Linked DNA regions of Methylicorpusculum oleiharenae. The protein of the gene in region 1 binds, or shares a complex with, the protein of each later gene. Links are inferred from orthologs where the notes say so. Each region holds a gene or a part of one and is shown on either strand. Other genes may lie near its edges. The genes, in order: tsaD and tsaB.

The links.
Region 2: the proteins of tsaD (region 1) and tsaB are in contact, whole or in part, in a solved structure (PDB 4WQ4), measured with the Escherichia coli proteins. The link is inferred for Methylicorpusculum oleiharenae from one-to-one orthologs.

The regions. Positions count from the first base shown.
Region 1 is NZ_WUTY02000001.1:1,093,981-1,107,210, reverse strand. What follows is about bases 328-3,084. They hold tsaD (tRNA (adenosine(37)-N6)-threonylcarbamoyltransferase complex transferase subunit TsaD), read left to right. Parts: upstream 328-1,064; coding sequence 1,065-2,105; downstream 2,106-3,084. Other genes in these bases: folB (dihydroneopterin aldolase), read left to right, coding at 2,750-3,084; plsY (glycerol-3-phosphate 1-O-acyltransferase PlsY), read right to left, coding at 2,085-2,657; rpsU (30S ribosomal protein S21), read right to left, coding at 730-963; GO003_RS05235 (GatB/YqeY domain-containing protein), read right to left, coding at 328-708. Outside these bases: dnaG (DNA primase), read right to left, coding at 1-54; more of GO003_RS05235, read right to left, coding at 259-327; more of folB, read left to right, coding at 3,085-3,103; folK (2-amino-4-hydroxy-6-hydroxymethyldihydropteridine diphosphokinase), read left to right, coding at 3,105-3,605; GO003_RS05205 (pteridine reductase), read right to left, coding at 3,622-4,353; GO003_RS05200 (GDSL-type esterase/lipase family protein), read left to right, coding at 4,360-4,965; twin-arginine translocase subunit TatC, read right to left, coding at 4,990-5,763; Sec-independent protein translocase protein TatB, read right to left, coding at 5,756-6,076; Sec-independent protein translocase subunit TatA, read right to left, coding at 6,085-6,303; GO003_RS05180 (phosphoribosyl-ATP diphosphatase), read right to left, coding at 6,337-6,657; hisI (phosphoribosyl-AMP cyclohydrolase), read right to left, coding at 6,650-7,042; imidazole glycerol phosphate synthase subunit HisF, read right to left, coding at 7,042-7,815; hisA (1-(5-phosphoribosyl)-5-[(5-phosphoribosylamino)methylideneamino]imidazole-4-carboxamide isomerase), read right to left, coding at 7,818-8,552; imidazole glycerol phosphate synthase subunit HisH, read right to left, coding at 8,612-9,280; imidazoleglycerol-phosphate dehydratase HisB, read right to left, coding at 9,293-9,886; translational GTPase TypA, read right to left, coding at 10,167-11,984; and 2 more genes.
Region 2 is NZ_WUTY02000001.1:5,196,856-5,203,781, forward strand. What follows is about bases 1-3,000. They hold tsaB (tRNA (adenosine(37)-N6)-threonylcarbamoyltransferase complex dimerization subunit type 1 TsaB), read right to left. Parts: upstream 1,843-3,000; coding sequence 1,159-1,842; downstream 1-1,158. Other genes in these bases: GO003_RS23195 (site-2 protease family protein), read right to left, coding at 1-476; GO003_RS23200 (L-threonylcarbamoyladenylate synthase), read right to left, coding at 491-1,114; GO003_RS23210 (ATP-dependent DNA helicase), read right to left, coding at 1,842-3,000. Also shown: more of GO003_RS23210, read right to left, coding at 3,001-3,758; GO003_RS23215 ((2Fe-2S)-binding protein), read left to right, coding at 4,123-4,314; bfr (bacterioferritin), read left to right, coding at 4,500-4,964; GO003_RS23225 (DUF4124 domain-containing protein), read right to left, coding at 5,051-5,620; dapB (4-hydroxy-tetrahydrodipicolinate reductase), read right to left, coding at 5,675-6,481; molecular chaperone DnaJ, read right to left, coding at 6,486-6,926. UniProt on the Escherichia coli protein: Required for the formation of a threonylcarbamoyl group on adenosine at position 37 (t(6)A37) in tRNAs that read codons beginning with adenine.

The DNA.
Region 1 (13,230 bases):
AACCCGCGCCAGAAGGTCATTTATAAACGAGGAAGGTATCCTACCCGACATCATTCACCTTATATCTCGAATGAGTTAAGAGGCTTTCCCTGAATAAACAGACACAAATACCGCATGATCTTTGCCCAACTGCCACTGTAACAATATGGAATTCCATAAAGCATACAAACCATTTTCGAACCGCAAAAGACCGGCTTTTCAGCTTGGCAAATTGTGTATATGTTATGTGGAACTCCGCCTGAGGTAAGAATGGCGGAACTATCCCGCCAAGACACTTTTTATTTTTATACTTACCTGAGCCATATCTGCACGTCCCTGCATCTTCTCCTTAAGAGCATTCATCACTTTACCCATATCTTTAATAGATACCGCTCCTTGTGCTTCGACTTCCTCTCGAATCATTAAATCGATCTCTTCGTCTGTCAAGGCCTGAGGCAAATAGTCTTGTATGACTACAATTTCGGCCTCTTCAATTTCAGCAAGATCAATTCTTTCTGCGGCACGAAATTGTCGAATTGACTCTCTTCTCTGCTTGACCATCTTGTCCAGCACAAGAATAACCTGCTCATCATCCAATTCTATTCTTTCATCAACTTCGCGCTGCTTAATTGCAGCCATAATCAAGCGTATCACGCCTAGCTTAACTTTGGCTCCGCTTTTCATAGCGGCCTTCATATCTTCCCTGATCCGGTCTTTTAATAAATCCATCTAGCCTGCTCCCGCAAAAGATTAAATTTGTGGGCGTCCGCGACGCAAGTTTTTCAGTGCATAACGCTCACGAGCCAATTTTTTCAAATGTCTTTTTATCGCTGCTGCACCTTTGCGTTTTCGCTCGGCAGTGGGTTTTTCATAGAATTCACGACGACGCACTTCAGACAAAACGCCTGCTTTTTCACACGCACGCTTAAAGCGGCGGATTGCGATGTCAAATGGTTCGTTTTCTTTTACTTTAACTGACGGCATTTTACTAACCTGTATAATAATATCGAAAAATAAGACCCCTAAAGAGTCTCTGACACAAGGAAACTCTCAATTATACATTTTTTATTAATTATTTCAAAAATATGTACACTCTAGGCATAGAAACATCCTGTGACGAAACTGCCGTTGCAATTTATCATTCGAAATTAGGCCTTTGTCATCACCTTGTTTACAGCCAGGTTGAGATGCATAGCGAGTACGGGGGCGTTGTTCCGGAACTGGCTTCCAGGGACCACATTAGAAAGTTGATACCTTTGATAAACCAATGCCTGAATGAGGCAAACCTGGATAAACATGACATCAACGGCATTGCCTATACGGCCGGACCAGGACTCATGGGATCGCTGCTTGTGGGTGCAACCACCGCTCGCAGTCTGGCATGGAGCCTGGACATCCCTGCTATTGCTATTCACCATATGGAAGCACATCTTTTAGCTCCCTTACTGGAAAAAGACCCGCCCGATTTTCCTTTTTTGGCATTACTGATTTCAGGCGGACATACCCTGCTGGTAGCCGTTAAAAGCTTGGGTAACTATGTGTTATTGGGTGAGTCCCTGGATGATGCGGCAGGAGAAGCTTTCGACAAGACGGCTAAAATGCTGGGCCTGCCCTATCCAGGCGGTCCCCGACTAGCCAAATTGGCAGAGCAAGGCCAGCCTGTTTATAGCTTTCCCAGACCTATGACCGATAGGCCAGGCCTGGATTTTAGCTTTAGCGGATTAAAAACATTCACGATGAATACCTTACTCAGCACATCTCAAACAGGACAGGATAAAGCCAACATTGCTTTTGCTTTTCAAAAAGCCGTAGCCGGAACCTTAAGCATCAAGTGCAAACGCGCACTCCAACAGACCCAGCTGAAAAAGCTGGTTGTTGCCGGCGGCGTTAGTGCTAATGCCACTATTCGCGATGAACTCACGGCAATGGCAAAAAAAGAAAATGCTGCCATTTATTTCCCCCGGTTTGAGTTTTGTACCGACAATGCAGCCATGGTAGCCTACGCAGGCTGCCAAAGGTTTTTAGCGGACCAACACGACGACTTATGCATTCAGGCCAGGCCTCGCTGGCCTATCAACGAATTGCCCGGAGTGGACAATAAAACGTCAAGCTTCTTGCCCGGCTAACAGTCTTTGGATATTACTTTTATGACGCCAAAGCAAAATAATTGTCATCACTAGAGCGGCTAACAACAGATATATTTCTTTGGTAAGGTACCAGGTTACGATAGGAGAAATGGTTGAGGCAACTAATGCTGACAAAGAGGAAATTTTTGAAATCTTGTAAATGGAAAACCAGATTGCCATAAAAATCAAACCTAACCACCATGAAAAACCGAGCAGCACACCTATTGATGTTGCCACCCCTTTTCCCCCTTTAAAACCAAAAAAAACAGGGTACAAATGGCCTAAAAATGCAGCCAGCCCGGTCATTGCCAAAATCTCTGGAGATACATTCAACAGATTTGCAAAATAGACCGGCAGCAAACCTTTCAACAAATCGCCGAGCAAGGTAATGGCCGCTGCTTTTTTACCCCCTATCCGCATCACATTAGTTGCACCTGGATTGCCCGATCCTTGATCACGTGGATCCGGCAAACCCATTAGCTTGCAGACCAAAATCGCACTCGAAATCGAACCCGCCAAATAAGCTAATGGAATAAATGACCATTCAAACATTGTTTACCTCTCGACAACGCCAAACTTGTAACCCAGAGTCAATTCCCTGATACTTACCTTTTTTAAAGCGCACATGATAACCGGAAAAGACAATGGATATTATTTTTTTAGGCGGGCTGGAAATACAAACAATCATTGGCATTTATGACTGGGAAAGAACCACAAAACAGACAGTGGTTCTTGATATTGAAATGGCCTTCGACATAAAAAAAGCGGCTGAAACCGATGACATTAGCTATACGCTCGATTACAAAACCGTATCGAAACGCGTGATCGCTTTCGTCGAATCAAGCCAGTTTTTTTTGGTCGAAAAATTAACTGAGGAGATAGCTCAGCTAATTCTGAACGAGTTTAATATCAGCCGGGTTAAAATCACGCTGAATAAAAAAGGCGCTATTCGTGGCGCTAATGACGTTGGCATAATTATCGAACGAGGACATCAATAACATGGCTCTTTGCTTCATAAGCATTGGCAGCAACATTGATAAGGATATCAATATCCCCTCCAGCCTACATGCGCTAAAACAACTGTTCGGTGAATTACTGATTTCCAGTGTTTACCAATCCAAGGCCGTGGGCTTTGAAGGCGAGGATTTTTACAATTTGATTGTCGGTTTCAATACAAACCTGGATGTAAACAGCGTCGCTCAGCGTCTCAGAGAGATTGAATTAAATCACGGCCGATGCCGAGATAGTAAAAAATTCTCGGCAAGAACGCTGGATCTCGATCTTGTTCTTTATGATGACTTGATACTTAATGATGGCCGCCTGCAAATCCCTCGCGCTGAAATCGAGGACTATGCTTTTGTGTTGGAACCGCTTGCCGAAATTGCGCCTGACCTCCGTCACCCTATCAGTCATCGTACTTATGCTGAAATATGGGATAGCTTTGATAAACGCCGCATTGATCAACAGAAAGTCATACCTGAATGGTTAAACACTGTTTAAAACCAATAAAGTTCGCTTAGCAAGACAGCGTCCGCCCTCCATCAATCTTGATCTCCTGCCCTGTAATATAATCAGCATCTTGAATAAGGAATTTCACTGCCCGTGCAATATCTTCCGGCTTCCCGCAATGACCCAGTGGAATTTTTTCTATAATGTTCTTTTGCTCGGCTTCGGTACTGTCGTATTCAGGCCATAATATCGCTCCGGGAGAAACGGTGTTGACTCTGACTTCAGGGCCGCACTCTTTAGCCAGCACCTTGGTCATAGCAACTAATCCCGCCTTAGCAATGCTGTATACAGGATAACCCTCCAGGCCACGCTCAGCATGTATGTCTGCAATATTGACAATGCAGCCCTGGCGGCAGCGAAGCTCCGGCAGCAAAGCCTTGGCCAGGAAAAAAGGCGCTTTCAAATTTGTGCCCAGCAAATCCTCCCAAGCGCTCTCAGTCACCGAATCCAAAGGTGTGGGATAAAAAGACGATGCATTGTTTACCAACACATCCAGCTTCCCCCACACGGCTACCGCCTCCTTGGCCAAAGCATCAATAGCTTGCATATCCAATAAATTACCGGACAAAGCCACTGCAGAGTCGGGACGAAGATCATTCAGTTCAGCACAAAGGTTTCGCGCATCATCACCCGAAGACCTATAATGCAAAATCATATTAAAGCCCTGTTGATGTAACAACCGGCAACAGACTGCTCCTATTCTCCTGGCCGCACCGGTAATCAGCACAATTTTTTGCATAAGCCTATGAACCCCATAAAAAATTCTTTTATTTTAATCTGCCTGCTGCTGACTGCTTGCGCACACTTTCAGTTGACTTCTATAAGTCTGCCGAGAAATGCCACTATTCTGGCTTTTGGGGACAATCTGACCTACGGCACAACACTTACCGACCCGAATGCTTACCCGAATATTCTTAGCGAGCTCACTCTGCTTCCAGTAATCAATGGCGGTAAAACTAAAGAACTGACTCGCGATGCAATTGCCAGACTCATCGAATTGCTGGATCAGCAGCACCCCGATCTTGTTATTCTGGCTCACGGAGGCAGTGACATGCAGAATAATATTCAGCATGAAGAAACGATAACTAACCTGGAAGCAATGATCATCGAGATCAAAAATCGCAATATCAAAGTGTTGCTTCTCGGACTGCCTTCTCATCCTCAAAGCGGTTTCAGCGCATCGTTCTATCAGCAACTCGCGACTCGCCAGAATGTGCCCGTCGAATTGGACTTAGTACCTGATTTGATGAAGGACCCGGCGCTGACCGCCGATACCTTGCGCCTCAACGAAACAGGTAACGAAAAGCTGGCAGAATCACTGCATAATTTGATTTTTATATCGGAAGAATAAATGTGAAGTTGTTTGACTAAATAATCACTCATCTTCCCCGGTCGTGGTTTGCAAGTCGTTATCATGTTTGCGTACGAATAAACGCGAGAACAATAGGCCTACTTCAAACAACATCCACATTGGAATAGCCAATAAGGTCTGTGATATTGCATCGGGTGGTGTCAGCAACATCCCGATAATAAAAGCCCCAACAATCACATAAGGACGCTTTTCGGCTAAATCAGCCGGCGATGTCAAACCTGTCCAAACCAGAACTATGGTGAATATCGGCACTTCAAAGCAAATGCCGAAAGCAAAAAACAGGGTTAGCACAAAATCCAGGTATTTACTGATATCCGTCATTACCGCAACCCCTTCCGGTGCTGCGGCCGTTAAAAACCCGAAAATCAACGGAAAAACGACGAAATAGGCAAAAGCCACGCCCAAGTAAAACAGAAATGTGCTCGCAACAAGCAGCGGCAGGATCATTTTCCGTTCGTTCTTATACAACCCCGGCGCCACAAAAGCCCAGAATTGATACAGGATAATAGGCACTGCTATGAATACCGAAAGAACCAACGCCAGCTTAAACGGAGTGAAAAAAGGGGATGCGACATCAATCGCAATCATCGTGCTATTTTCTGGCAAATGCTTTAACAGCGGTCCGGCCAGATAACTGTATATCTGATTTGCATAGGTCGCTAAACCCAGAAACACAACCAGAACAGAAAGAACGACTTTTAAAATCCGATTTCGTAGCTCGATTAAATGCGAGATGAAAGGCAGTTCTTCTTGATGATCAAAAGTATGTTTACTCATCGACAGGCTTTGTTTTTCCGCTCAATTGTTTGGGAACGGAATCAATTGATTCTTTCAGGTTTTGGGAAGCCTGTTTGACTTCTGAAATAGTTTCGTTCAGATCTTCAAGTGACGCATGTTCCCGCAAGGTTTGCCGAATCTCTTCAGCCTGTAATTCTTCTTTGATTTCAGCCTTGACAGCCGCGACCATACTGCGTGTTTTACCCAGCCAGTAGCCTGCAATCCGCGCAGCCTTGGGGAGTCGTTCAGGCCCAATCACTAGCAGACTGACCAAACCCACCATGCAAATTTCCCAAAAACCAACGTCAAACATAATGTTGTCTAAACTTTTTTGTCATCTTTTGATTCGACATGACTGACGATATCGTCTTCGTCATCTTTATCCGGCAGGTTTTTTCCAGCCTCTCCATCTTTCATGGCTGAACGAAAACCCTTGATGGCGCCGCCCAGATCTGAACCGATATTGCGCAGTCTTTTTGTGCCGAACAACACAATGACGATAACTAAAACTATGAGTAATTGAGTAACACTGATGCCCATTTTGACTCCGAATTGGCTTATGCCGAAATGATGTTAATTTTTTTTGCGTTTTGCTTTTTCCTCTAATCCGGATAAACCAAAGCGCCGCTGTAATTCTTGCAGGACCTGCTCCGGCCCCAGACCTTGTTGAGCCAGCAACACCATGCAATGGAACCACAAGTCTGCTGTTTCATAAATAATTTGCTCTTTATCACCGTTTTTAGCGGCAATAACCGTTTCTGTAGCCTCTTCACCAATTTTTTTTAAAATACTGTCCAAACCTTTTGCATAGAGGCTGGCAACATAAGATTTTTCTTCCGTCGCCTGTTTGCGCTGTTCCAGTATATCGGCTAATTGTTGCAAAACATCATTCATGATTGTATATCGCTTTAGGGTCTTTTAGTACCGGATCAACAGCCTGCCATTGACCATCGACCAGTTTTCTGTAAAAACAGCTGTGCCGCCCGGTATGACAGGCGATACCGTCGTGCTGATCAACGGCTAATAAAATAACATCTTCATCACAGTCCAGGTAAAGTGAAATGACTTTCTGTCTGTGCCCGGATTCTTCGCCTTTGCGCCAAAGCCGGTTTCTTGACCGGGACCAATAGACCGCATAGCCTTCCTCGACCGTCAATGCCAGCGACTCACGATTCATCCAGGCAAACATTAACACTTTTCCGGTATCGGCCTGCTGGGCGATGACCGGTATCAGACCTTCGCTGGTCCAGCGTATTTCATCCAACCAATCGCCTGTCACTATAAACGCACCTCAATGCCGCGTGATGCCATATGTTGCTTGGCTTCAAGCACACTGTGTTCAGCAAAATGAAAAATACTGGCTGCCAAAACCGCATCGGCTTTACCTTCCATAATGCCTTCAGCAAGATGCTCCAGATTACCCACTCCGCCTGAAGCGATGACCGGAACAGAAACCGCTTCACTGATAGCACGAGTCAAGATCAGATCAAATCCCTCACGCGTGCCATCTCTGTCCATACTGGTCAATAAAATTTCACCCGCGCCATAATCAACCATTTTCTTTGCCCATTCAACCGCATCGATACCGGTTCCTTTTCGGCCTCCATGAGTAAAAATCTCCCACCGGTTGGCTTCGTGTAGACCACTGACTTTTTTCGCATCTATTGCAACAACAATGCATTGTGATCCGAATCGTTGCGCAGCCTGCCTGACGAAATCCGGATTGAATACCGCTGCACTGTTAATACCAACCTTATCAGCACCTGCATTCAACATGCGCCGGATATCGTCCAGGGTTCTTATGCCCCCACCCACGGTCAAAGGAATAAATACTTCACTGGCTACTTGTTCGACGACATGAACAATCGTTTCCCTGTTATCGTGAGTGGCCGTTATATCGAGAAAGGTCAGTTCGTCTGCGCCCTCACGGTCATAACGTCTCGCAATTTCAACAGGATCACCGGCATCTCTGATATCGACAAACTTTACACCTTTGACCACTCGGCCATTATCAACATCCAGACAAGGTATGACGCGTTTTGCTAAGCCCATAACTAATCGAATGTCTCGGCTAACAGTGCAGCGGAGGCAAAATCAAGAGTTCCTTCATATATTGCCCGGCCGGTTATGGCACCCATGATTCCATCACTGACATATTTGCCCAGCTCTTGAATGTCCCTGATATCCGTGATACCGCCTGAAGCAATAACTGGAATGTTGATTGACCTGGCTAATTTTGCGGTGGCTTCTACATTGACACCGTTCATCATGCCGTCCCTTGTAATATCGGTGTAGACAATGGCCTCGACACCGTCTGCCTCAAATTTTTGAGCCAAATCAATCACATCATGATGCGATAATTTGGACCAACCATCAATCGCCACTTTTCCTTCTTTTGCATCCAGACCGACAATAATATGACCGGGAAACTCAATCGCAACATCTTTTACAAAATGCGGCGCGCTGACCGCTTTAGTTCCTATAATCACGTATTGAACACCTGCATCGAGATAGCTTTGAATCGTATCCTCATCGCGGATACCGCCCCCGATTTGAATAGGAAGTTCCGGATAAGCCTGGACTATACGATGGATGACAGCCGCATTTTTTGGTTTTCCGGCAAATGCGCCGTCCAAATCAACCAAATGAATCCGCTTGGCTCCGGCTTCCACCCATTTACCGGCAACAGCTACCGGATCATCTGAAAAAACCGTATCTTCGTCCATCCTGCCCTGCCGCAAGCGTACGCATTTTCCTTCTTTTAAGTCAATTGCAGGTATCAGCAACATAATAATAGCTTCCTAAAGATCTTACTGAATGCCGGAAAGGTGACCGGACAAAACTTAGGTTAAACACGCCCATCCCAATGTAAAAAATTGCGCAGAAGCTGAAGACCTGCCGTCTGGCTTTTTTCGGGATGAAATTGAACCGCGAATATATTTTCGCGCGCTAAAGCACAGGCAAACGCCTCTGGGTAATCGGCCGTGGCCGAGATCACTGATTTATCATCAGGGACCGTAAAATAGCTATGGACAAAATAAAAACGACTCGCCTGACTGATGTTTTCCCATAATGGATGGACATTAAAATGGACTTGATTCCAGCCCATATGCGGCACTTTTAATGTGTTTCCATCCTGGTCTTTTAAGTGCTCAGGAAAACGGACGACATGTCCGGCAATCAAATTTAAACCTTGCGTCTTGAGTTCGCAGTTTTGATCCGAATCACCGCTGCTTTCCTCACTATCGGTCAGCAATGCCTGCATGCCGAGACAAATTCCCAGAAAAGGTTTATCGCCTGCAACTGTTTTTATGATCTCGGTAAGACCGTTTTCCTGTAATGCATGAATGCAATCGCCGATTGCACCCACACCGGGAAAGACAATGCGATCCGCATCAAGAATGGTCTGATGATTATTCGTGATACTGATATCAATTTGGGAATCTGCATGTTGCAGAGCTTTAGCGATGGAATGCAAATTACCCATTCCATAATCAATGACAGCGACTGAAGACATAATAGTGTGAAATTAAAGAACGCCTTTGGTAGAAGGCATAATGCCCGCCATACGTGGATCTAAATCTACGGCCATACGGACGGCGCGTCCCATTGCTTTGAATATGGTCTCAGCAACATGGTGTGCATTGACCCCTTTCAAATTATCGATATGCAAGGTAACACCCGCATGATTAACAAATCCCTGAAAGAATTCCCGGAAAAGATCAACATCAAAACGGCTAACGCTGGCTCTGGGAAATTTGACATCATAAACGAGGCCGGGGCGGCCTGAAAAATCGATCACAACCCGGGATAATGCTTCATCCAGAGGAACATAAGCATGTCCATAGCGATAAATGCCTTTTTTGTCACTCAGCGCGGCAGCAAAAGCCTGGCCCAGCGTGATGCCGATATCTTCGACAGTATGATGATCGTCAATATGCAAATCGCCTTTTGCTTCAATGGTCATATCAATCAGGCCATGTCTGGCAATCTGATCCAGCATGTGTTCTAGAAAAGGAATACCCGTTGAAAAGGATGAATTTCCTGTTCCATCTAAATTAATCTTAACTTTTATTTGCGTTTCAAGCGTGTTGCGCTCGATTTCCGCGGTGCGTGATTCCATAACAACTATAGACTAAAGGTTAATCCAAACATTCTACTATGAAAGTTTCTAGATGCTGTCTATTATGTTGAGAGTATGCACAACAAACTTTTTCAATTCTCTGCTGTACAACTCTTATCATTATTTGTATTTAGTTTTTGAAATTATTCAGCGTAGGTTACGATTGGCGACAGCCAACCCAACATTTCAAAACCATGGTCTCAAAAGTTGAGTTGCGAAATGAACGCAACCCAAACCACGCTAAACAATTACCAATAATTTAAAATACCAGACCGCATTTTTATACGCCTGAACGTGATACCCGCTTTCTATCATTTTCGGTCAGTAGCCTTTTGCGCAACCTGATCGATTTGGGTGTTACTTCCACCAACTCATCTTCATCGATAAATTCCAAAGCTTGTTCTAGCGTAAATTTTTGAATCGGGCTTAATGTCAACGCCTCGTCGCTTCCGGATGCTCGCATATTCGTCAACTGCTTGGCCTTGGTAGGATTGACCACCAAATCGTTAGCTCGCGAATGTATGCCCACTAACATTCCCTCGTAAACTTCATCACCGTGTACCAGGAATAAATCGCCACGTTCCTGTAAGTTAAACAAACCGAACGAGACGGCTTTTCCTTGCAGCATTGAGATTAGCACGCCACGTTGACGTTTGCCCACTGTTCCCGGTCTGAGCGGCCCATAATTTTCAAACACATGATAAAGAAGGCCTGATCCTGACGTTGCGGTCAAAAATTCGGATTGAAAACCGATCAAGCCTCTTGAAGGCACAATATATTCCAAACGGACCCGGCCTTTACCATCCGGCACCATATTCTGTAAATCGCCTTTGCGGTCACCCATTTTTTCCATAATGGTGCCTTGATGAATTTCTTCCACCTCAATGGTCACCATTTCAAACGGCTCACATTTTACGCCATCGATCTCCTTGATGATGACTTCCGGCCTGGAAACTCCCAGCTCAAATCCCTCACGTCGCATATTTTCTATCAATACGGACAAATGCAATTCGCCGCGACCGGATACTTTGAATTTATCGGGATCCTCTGTATCCTCTACACGCAGCGCCACATTATGCTGCAGTTCTTTTTCCAGGCGCTCGCGAATCTGCCTTGAGGTGACATACTTACCTTCTCTACCGGCAAACGGTGAATTATTGACTTGAAACGTCATGGTCACGGTAGGCTCATCCACAGACAGTGGCGTCATAGCCTCTACCGCATCAGGATGGCACAAGGTTTCCGAAATTTCCAGCTTGTCAATTCCGGTAAACGCGATAATGTCGCCAGCTCTTGCTTCAGGCACTTCCACTCGTTCTAAACCGTGAAACCCGAATATTTGCAAAATACGTCCTTTGCGCGTCACGCCTTCGCGATTGATCAATGTCAGTGACATATTTGACTTAACAGCGCCACGCTGAATCCGGCCAATGCCGATAACGCCCACATAGGAATTGTAATCCAGACTGGAAACCTGCATTTGGAAAGGACCTTCCAAATCAACATTAGGCGGACTGACTTTATCAACAATCGTCTGGAATAAGGGCGTCATATCACCTTCGGTAGCAGTAGATTCCAAACTTGCATAACCGTTCAAGGCTGAAGCATAGATAATAGGAAAATCCAATTGTTCATCAGTTGCACCCAAACGATCAAATAAATCAAAGGTTTGATCAACAACCCAGTCAGGACGAGCGCCGGGGCGATCAATTTTATTGATTACCACGATAGGCTTCAATCCCAATGCAAATGCCTTTTGCGTCACAAAACGCGTTTGCGGCATAGGACCATCCACGGCATCGACCAAAAGCAGGACCGAGTCTACCATTGAGAGTACCCGTTCAACTTCACCGCCAAAGTCGGCATGGCCCGGGGTGTCCACAATATTGATGTGATATCCCTCCCAATCAATTGCGGTATTTTTCGCCAGAATCGTAATTCCGCGCTCTCTCTCAAGATCGTTAGAGTCCATCATCCGCTCAGAAATCTTTTCATGGTCTTTGAAAGTCCCCGATTGTTGCAGTAACTTATCTACCAGGGTTGTTTTGCCATGGTCTACGTGAGCAATGATTGCAATATTTCTTAATTGTTGGATCACTTAAAATGTACTCTAGTATTGTGTTGATTAAAATATGATTTTTTAAAGGCATTAGCTCAGCTATTCCTTTGTGTGTTAATGCCTGTTTATTGGTCTTGACTATTCAAACAGTTTTTTGCCTCAATCTAAAGACTTAAGCTGTTTCCGCCCTATAAATTGAGCTTCATTTCTAAGACCTTGTGAAGTATCGCCAATACGCTGATTATCCCGGTAATACAGCACATCTAACGGCGCAAAAAGCTTGAGTAATTCTGTATTTTCCAACAGAAAATCTCGATTCGATGGACCCTTCTCATTCACCTTGGTAAGAGTAAATGTTTGATAAAAGAGCAAACCTCCCGGCACTAAGCTCGCTATTATCGCATCACACAGAGTCCGGTCAAGAAACCTTGAGACTACTATGACATGAAAACGGGAGGGTACAAAACATTCTGCACCGATAAAACATTGTCGCACAGAAACGTTAAGCTTTTTTGACCCGGCATACTGTTTTAATTTAGCCAGTGCGACACCCGAGCAATCCCACGCTTCTGTAATCAGTCCCTGCGCTGCCAGAAAACAGGCATTTCCGCCCAGTCCGCACGCCAAATCCAAAGCCAAGCCTTCACCGGGTAACAAATAACTATTTTCGGCTAATACTGCACAGGGTTGAGCATTGACAGGATCACTATCAGCATAGGTACGATCCCATTTGACAGCTACTGACTCCACGTTCTATTGCCTTCAATACCTATTCGATGAGGTAGCCAATCTTGAAGAAAGTCCAAAAATCGCCGCACTTTTGCCGACAAATATTTACGATGGGGGTAAATGACATGAATTTCCAGGGGATCCAATCCATATTCTTCAAGGACCGGTTTTAATTTACCTTTTTCAATATCTCGGCCAACAATATATTTGGGCAGCATGACCAACCCAAGGCCTTGAATTGCCCCAACCCGAATCGGGTCTGCCACGTTTGACTGGATTCGCCCGGAAACCTTAACCATAAAGTCGCCATAAGCACCTTTAAATCGCCATTGGTCTCTTGGGGGTATGGCCCAGTTGATCAGGCAGCTATGCTCGGCCAAATCTTCCGGTGATTTTGGTTCTCCATGTTTTTCAAAATAAGCCGGTGAACCACAGATCACCAAAGGCGAACTGGCAAGTTTCCTGGCAATCATGCTGGTATCTTCCACGCCACCTAAATGTATTGCCATATCGATGCCTTCATCAATCAGATCACCTATATTCCCCTGTAAAATCA
Region 2 (6,926 bases), 4.1 Mb from region 1 along the record:
TCCAGCGGCGGTATCGGCAGCAGATTGAGTAATGCCAATACCAAATTGATCGTGATGCCGGCTATCCCGGTGTAGATCAGAGGCAGCGATACAAAGTCCAGATTAAGGATGACACCCAGCCGCGCCAATAACGCCCAGCCTGTCGCCATCAAAATATTCGAGACCGGACCTGCCAGGGCAACGATAGCCATATTTTGTTTAGGATTTTTAAAATTTCTGGCATCGACCGGAACTGGTTTTGCCCAACCGAATATAAATCCTGTAAAGGTCAGCAGTAATATACCGGGGATAATGATGGTGCCCAGCCAGTCAATATGCTTGATAGGATTTAAAGTCAAACGGCCTTGCAGAAAAGCCGTGTTATCCCCGTATTTTTTTGCCATCCAGCCATGAGCAACCTCATGCACGGTAATCGCAAAGACGACCGGCAACACCCAAACGACAATCCGTTGCACCATACTTAATTCGTTCATCATGACGGTATTCTCTTCTATTTTTCCAACATGGGTGCCTGACCTTTACCCTGCCTGATAATTTCGGCAGTCTGTCCTGAAAAGGAGATAATGGTCGTAGGTTCGTACTTAACAACACCTCCATCGATAACCAGATCGACCTCATGCTCCAGTCGCTCTCTGATTTCATAAGGATCAATCATCGCATCCTCCTCCCCCGGCAACACCAGTGTCGAACTGAACAGGGGCTCATCAAGGTTTTCAACTAACTGTCTTGCTATTGCATTATTGGGAATACGGATACCTATGGTTTTTTTCTTGGGATGTTGCAAGCGGCGCGGCACCTCACGGGTGGCGTCCAGGATAAAGGTGAAAGCCCCCGGCGTCAGCGCTTTGATTAACCGGTGCGCATCATTGCTGATTTTCGCAAAGGTCGAAATTTGCGTCAGATCTTTACAGACCAAAGTAAAGTTATGTTTATCATCTAACTGACGGATCCTGCGAATCCTGTCCAGCGCATGTTTATCACCCATGTGACAGGCTATTGCGTAGGATGAATCAGTTGGATAAACGATAACCCCGCCGCTGTGAACAATATCGACAGCTCTCACAATCAAGCGTGCCTGGGGTGTTTCGGGATGTATTTGAAAAAACTGAGCCATGACGTTTTAATTTCGCCAATTCAAAAACCGGGCATTATACCTCATTATCGCTCAGATTCTTTCTTTGCGACTTTGTCTCTCAGATAAACGGGCATCGCCTCTTCAACTGGAACGGCCTTTCCGGCAAGCATGCCCTGCGCGCCCAACGAAGCCACAGCCGCAGCTCGCGGCAAACGGTCCGCGTCAAAAGAAATAACACTTTGCGTTAATTTAGCCAGCAAGACCTCGGAGTAAACACGCCAGGCACTGCCCACCCCGATACCTTTTTGATGGCACGCGTCAGCCTGATCAGCGGGTATCACGCTCTCTTTACCTGCCAATTGGGCAAAACCGTTTGCGTCACGTTGATAAACCGCCCAAAATATTTCGGTTAACCGTGCGTCCATGGCGCTAAAAGCCACGGATGCGTTAGTAGAGTCAAACGCATCCTGCGCTAAAGCAGCAAGCGTGGACACAGGCACAACAGGCAAGTCTGCGCCAAAGGCAATTCCGTGAATGACTCCGGTCGCAATCCTAACGCCTGTAAAAGACCCGGGACCACAGCCAAAGGCGACAGCATCCAATTGTTGAGGCCGTAAATCAGCCTCGGCCATCAGTGATTCGATCATTGGCAAAATGCGTTGAGTATGGATCCGGGGGGCCAATTCGAAGCGCTCACGGATTTCCCCATTAATCAGCAAAGCTGCAGAACAGGCTTCAGTTGCCGTTTCAACTGCAAGTAATTTCATCACGTATTCTCATCTTGAAAAAAAGCTTTTACGTCTTCAATATTCCGGGTCCGCCGCATTGAAGGTACGCTGTCGAGAAAAATCTGCCCATATGAACGTTTTAAAAGCCTGGGATCACACACCATCAGCACACCTTTGTCATCCACATCCCGAATCAGACGACCTACACCCTGACGTAATGCAATCGCTGCAGCAGGAATTTGGTGTTCGAAAAATGCGTTGCGACCTTGCCGTTCCATTGACGCCAGCCTGGCTTTCAGGACCGGATCGCCCGGAGCTGCAAACGGCAGTTTATCGATAATTACACAGGATAAGGCATCCCCCCTGACATCGACACCCTCCCAAAAACTGGAAGTGCCCAATAAAACCGCATTACCGGCTTGTTTAAAAGCCTCCAACAACAGCCCTTTTGGCCGGGTTCCCTGAACCAGTAATGGATAAGGCATTTTTCCAGCCAGCAACTCCGCCGCCTGATTCAGTGCGCGGTAACTGGTAAACAAAAAAAACGCTCTACCTTTACTGGCTTCCAGAACAGGCAAGGCAAATTCAACAATACGCTCCGTAAAATTAGGTGTGGAGGGCTGCGGCAATCCCTTGGGATGATAAAACAAGGATTGGTTGGCATAATCAAACGGACTCTCCCAACTCTGACAGATTGGCTCGGTCAGTCCGAGACTGCGTGAAAAATGATCGAATTTATTGGCAACACTCAATGTTGCAGAAGTAAAAACCCAGGTAGCAGGATGCAGTTTCATGAAGGCGCGAAACTCAGAGGCAATATCCAGCGGCGTTCGGCTTAGCGTGAAGGTTTTTTTATGCGTTTCATACCAGCGTATCCATTTTCCATCATGGTCCTGCATGATGAGCTTGAATTGCTCGCTCAACTCCTGAGCTCTTTTGAAACAGCCTTCCAGTGTTTTGGTTTTAACTGAGGCCAGTTCCAACTGATCCTGCAAAAATTTCAGCTTTTGACCTAATTCTGTCAGCGCCTCACAGATCGCCTGATTATGTTCGATGTCCTCCCAATCCCCTTTTTTCAATTCAAGCCCAAATGACAATCGCGCCGCTTTGATCTGAAGATCCAGTTCTTCGCAAGCAGTACGTAAATCGGGCATATCGGTAGCATCTTTAAAATATTCAACCAACGCATCTTTAGCCAAATCATCTAATTGCCTGGCTCCGAATGAAATACCCAAAAAATTGGAGGCGGTATCGGCCAACTGATGCGCTTCGTCAATCACTACCAGCTCAGCATCGGGCAATAACTCGCCAAAACCAATTTCCCGTATCGACCAGTCAGCGCAAAGCAGGTGATGATTGACCACCAGAATATCCGACTCCTGCGCCTTTTTTCTGGCTTTAACCAGAAAACACTGTTCATAGTCAGGGCAATCAACACCCAGACAATTGTCTGCCGTCGACGTAGCTAAAGACCACACAGGATTAGCCTCACTCACATCCTGCATTTCTGCAATATCGCCGGATTGCGTGCGTTTGGCCCATGACTGAATTTTTGTCAATGCCGAGGCGTCTTCCTTACTGAAACCCAGAGCCGAATTGAGTGAATTATCAAGCCTAAATGAACAAAGATAATTGCTTCTTCCCTTTAACAAGGCCGCGACAAACGGCACTGTAACGGCCTGTCGGATAACAGGTAGGTCATTAAAAAACAACTGATCTTGTAGATTTTTCGTTCCGGTGGAAATGATGGATTTTTTTCCCGATAAAATAGCAGGGATCAGATAAGCAAATGTTTTGCCTGTGCCGGTGCCGGCTTCCGCAATCAAGTCCTTCTTTTGGTCAATCGATTCGGCAATGGCTAACGCCATTTCTATTTGCGCAGCACGAGGCTTATAGCCTTTAATGACTTTAGCCAGCGGCCCATCACTACCAAAAAATGCTTCCAGTTCAATCACTCTAATAACAGGCTGATAACAAAAGATGGAAGTGTACGCAGGAACATCGTCAGTATTCAAGCGTAATTAAAATGTTTATGTCATTCACTGATCTTTATTAAGGCAGCCATGATCATTGATTTTTTCATGGCAGGTGAATAACACGCCACTCATTCTGAGTGACGGAACAGTCAAGCTCATCGCCTTTATCCGTAACCCGATGAATATTAAACTGTTTATTGGGTTGTCAGTTTGTTTAAAAAGCTTGAATTTGATACGAAATATCGGATTATGCAAACTTCATCACAAAAGATACCAAAAACGACTTTACTTTCTAATGAGAATTGTTATTATTTACATGACAAACAATTCCAGGAGATTCACAATGTATGTTTGCGTTTGTAAAGCAGTAACTGACAAGCAAATAAAATCGGCTATCAGCAATGGCTATTGTTCTCGTAAAGACCTGAATCAATGTTTGGGCGTTGGAACTGTTTGCGGCAAATGTTCGCCGCATGTAAAACAGTTGCTTGACGAACACCGCGCGCAAACGCCTATAATGTGGGCTGCTGCGTAAGAAGCATTGGCAGGTTTTATATTTATCTTTCAGGTAAATTTGTAACGTTTAAATAGCTGAGCTTGAATGAAGTTTGCAGGAAAACCTACCTTTCTGGAATTTGACTGCTACTTATGCCCTTAACTTTAAAGCCCTCACTGCCATATTGCCCTTGCGCGTCCATTTATCAAATCCACGAGGCAAAAATGAAAGGCGATCCAAAGGTTATTGAATTTCTCAACAAAGCGCTTGAAAACGAACTGACCGCTATCAATCAGTATTTCTTACATGCTCGCATGTATAAAAACTGGGGCTTTTCTAAACTGAACGAAAAGGAATATCACGAATCGATCGATGAAATGAAACACGCCGATCGCCTGATTGAGCGGCTTTTATTTCTGGAGGGATTACCAAACCTGCAAAATCTTGGCAAACTGTTAATTGGTGAAAATCCGCAGGAAATGCTGTCTTGTGATCTTAAGCTTGAATATCAGGCCGTCCCGCTTTTAAAAGAAGCCATAATCTATTGTGAAACGGTCCAAGACTTCATTTCCAGAGAATTATTTGAAGCCATCCTCGAAAGTGAGGAAGAACACATTGACTGGCTGGAAACACAATTGGAACTGATTGAACAAATCGGTCTGCAAAACTATTTGCAATCTCAAATGTAACTTCCCCGTCAAGCAGGGCGAATTCTATTCGCCCTAATTTGTTAAAAAGTTAAACCCTCAAAACAGCCTTTTTGAACGGGTCGAGGCTAGCGTCTTGGCCTGCTGATTATATTGACGCTGTCATTGGTGATTCCCTGATTGACGCTACGATTTTGATTTCTATCAATCACCGGGGCTTTATTATGTTTCTTGTCACCGTAGTGATCTTTGCGATGATTCCGCCAATCGTTTTCTCTATATGGAACGGCTAACGGATAATAGGGCTGATAGATGTTGACTGAAGGTTGCTGCTGAAGGAGTTCGAGTTCCCGGCGTTTGGTTTCCGCCAAGTCTTCCTGAGCATTGGCGCTACGCTTTAAGGCTTCGATTTCTTCCAACCGGGCATTCTCAGCACGCCTTTCCTGTTCTGCTTTTTTTATTTTGGACTCTTTTTCGTCCTGCTCGAGTTGCCACTGCCTCAAACGAGCTTCAGACTCAACCCTCTGCTCTGGCGTCATTTCTTTAATTTTTAAAGAATCTTGTTGCGCTTCTGATGGACACTCATCATCTTGAAAATGCACTTTTCCGGATGGAAAGGTGCATTTAAAAACCTGGGCCTGCGCAGATTCAATCGTCACAAAAACGGTGACGGTTAATGCTATTAGGATGATCTTCATAGGACACACCTCATCGGTCTGATGTGGCATTAAGGATCAAAGACCCTTTAAATCTCAGTCTTTCAACCCCAGTACGTCCAGCATGTCATAGAATCCATTAGGCTTGCCTTGAAGCCAAACAGCCGCTCTGACAGCTCCGTTGGCAAACGTCATACGGCTGGTGGCTTTGTGAGTTATTTCAACACGTTCACCCTCATCGGCAAACATGACGGTATGCTCGCCGACAATATCACCGGCACGAATGGTAGAGAAACCAATCGTTTTTCGATCACGTTCCCCCGTGACCCCTTCTCTTCCATAAACGGCACAGTCTTTTAAATCGCGCCCCAATGCTTCGGCTACCACCTCACCCATGCGTAATGCCGTTCCCGACGGCGCATCGATTTTATGACGGTGATGGGCCTCAATAATCTCTATGTCTGTATAGGTCCCCATGACTTTCGCGGTCATTTCCAGCAATTTGAGCGATAGATTGACGCCGACACTCATGTTCGGCGCCAATACGACAGGGATATTCTCAGATGCCGATTTAATCAGATTTTTTTGCGCTTCATTAAAACCGGTCGTGCCGATCACAATACCTTTACCGGCACTTTGACAAATTTCAATGTAGCGTAAAGTTGATTCCGGCCGGGTAAAGTCAATCAAGATATCAAAATGCTCAGTCACAGAAGCCAGATCATCGGTCACCTGAACTGCCAAAGGACTTAAACCGGCCAACTCACCGGCATCTTTGCCGATTGACAAACTCTCAGGACGGGACAAAGCCGCAGTTAATTCGGCGGAACCGGACAACGCAGCGGCTTTGATCAAGCATAGGCCCATCCGGCCCGAAACACCCACAATTGCAACGCGGACCATAAATCTAACCTGTCAGTTTTTCAAAAAAGCTTTTTACACCGTCCAGCCAGGAATGTTCCTGTGGACTATGATGCTTACCACCACCCACCAAGGATTGCCCCAATTGTTCAATCATGTCTCTTTGGTCTTTGGTTAAATGAATCGGCGTCTCAATAATGACCCGGCAAAGCAAGTCACCTACCGCACCGCCTCTAACCGGCTTTACGCCTTTGCCTCTCAACCTGAATAATTTTCCGGTTTGTGTCTCCGCCGGAATTTTAAGTTTAACCTTACCATCCAGTGTCGGGACCTCAAGCTCTCCGCCTAAACAAGCAGTTGGAAAACTAATAGGCACTTCACAATACAAGTTGGCGCCATCTCGAGTGAATATCGCATGATCTCTGACATTGATCTGAACATATAAATCGCCGGAAGGTCCCCCATTGAGTCCGGCCTCACCTTCCCC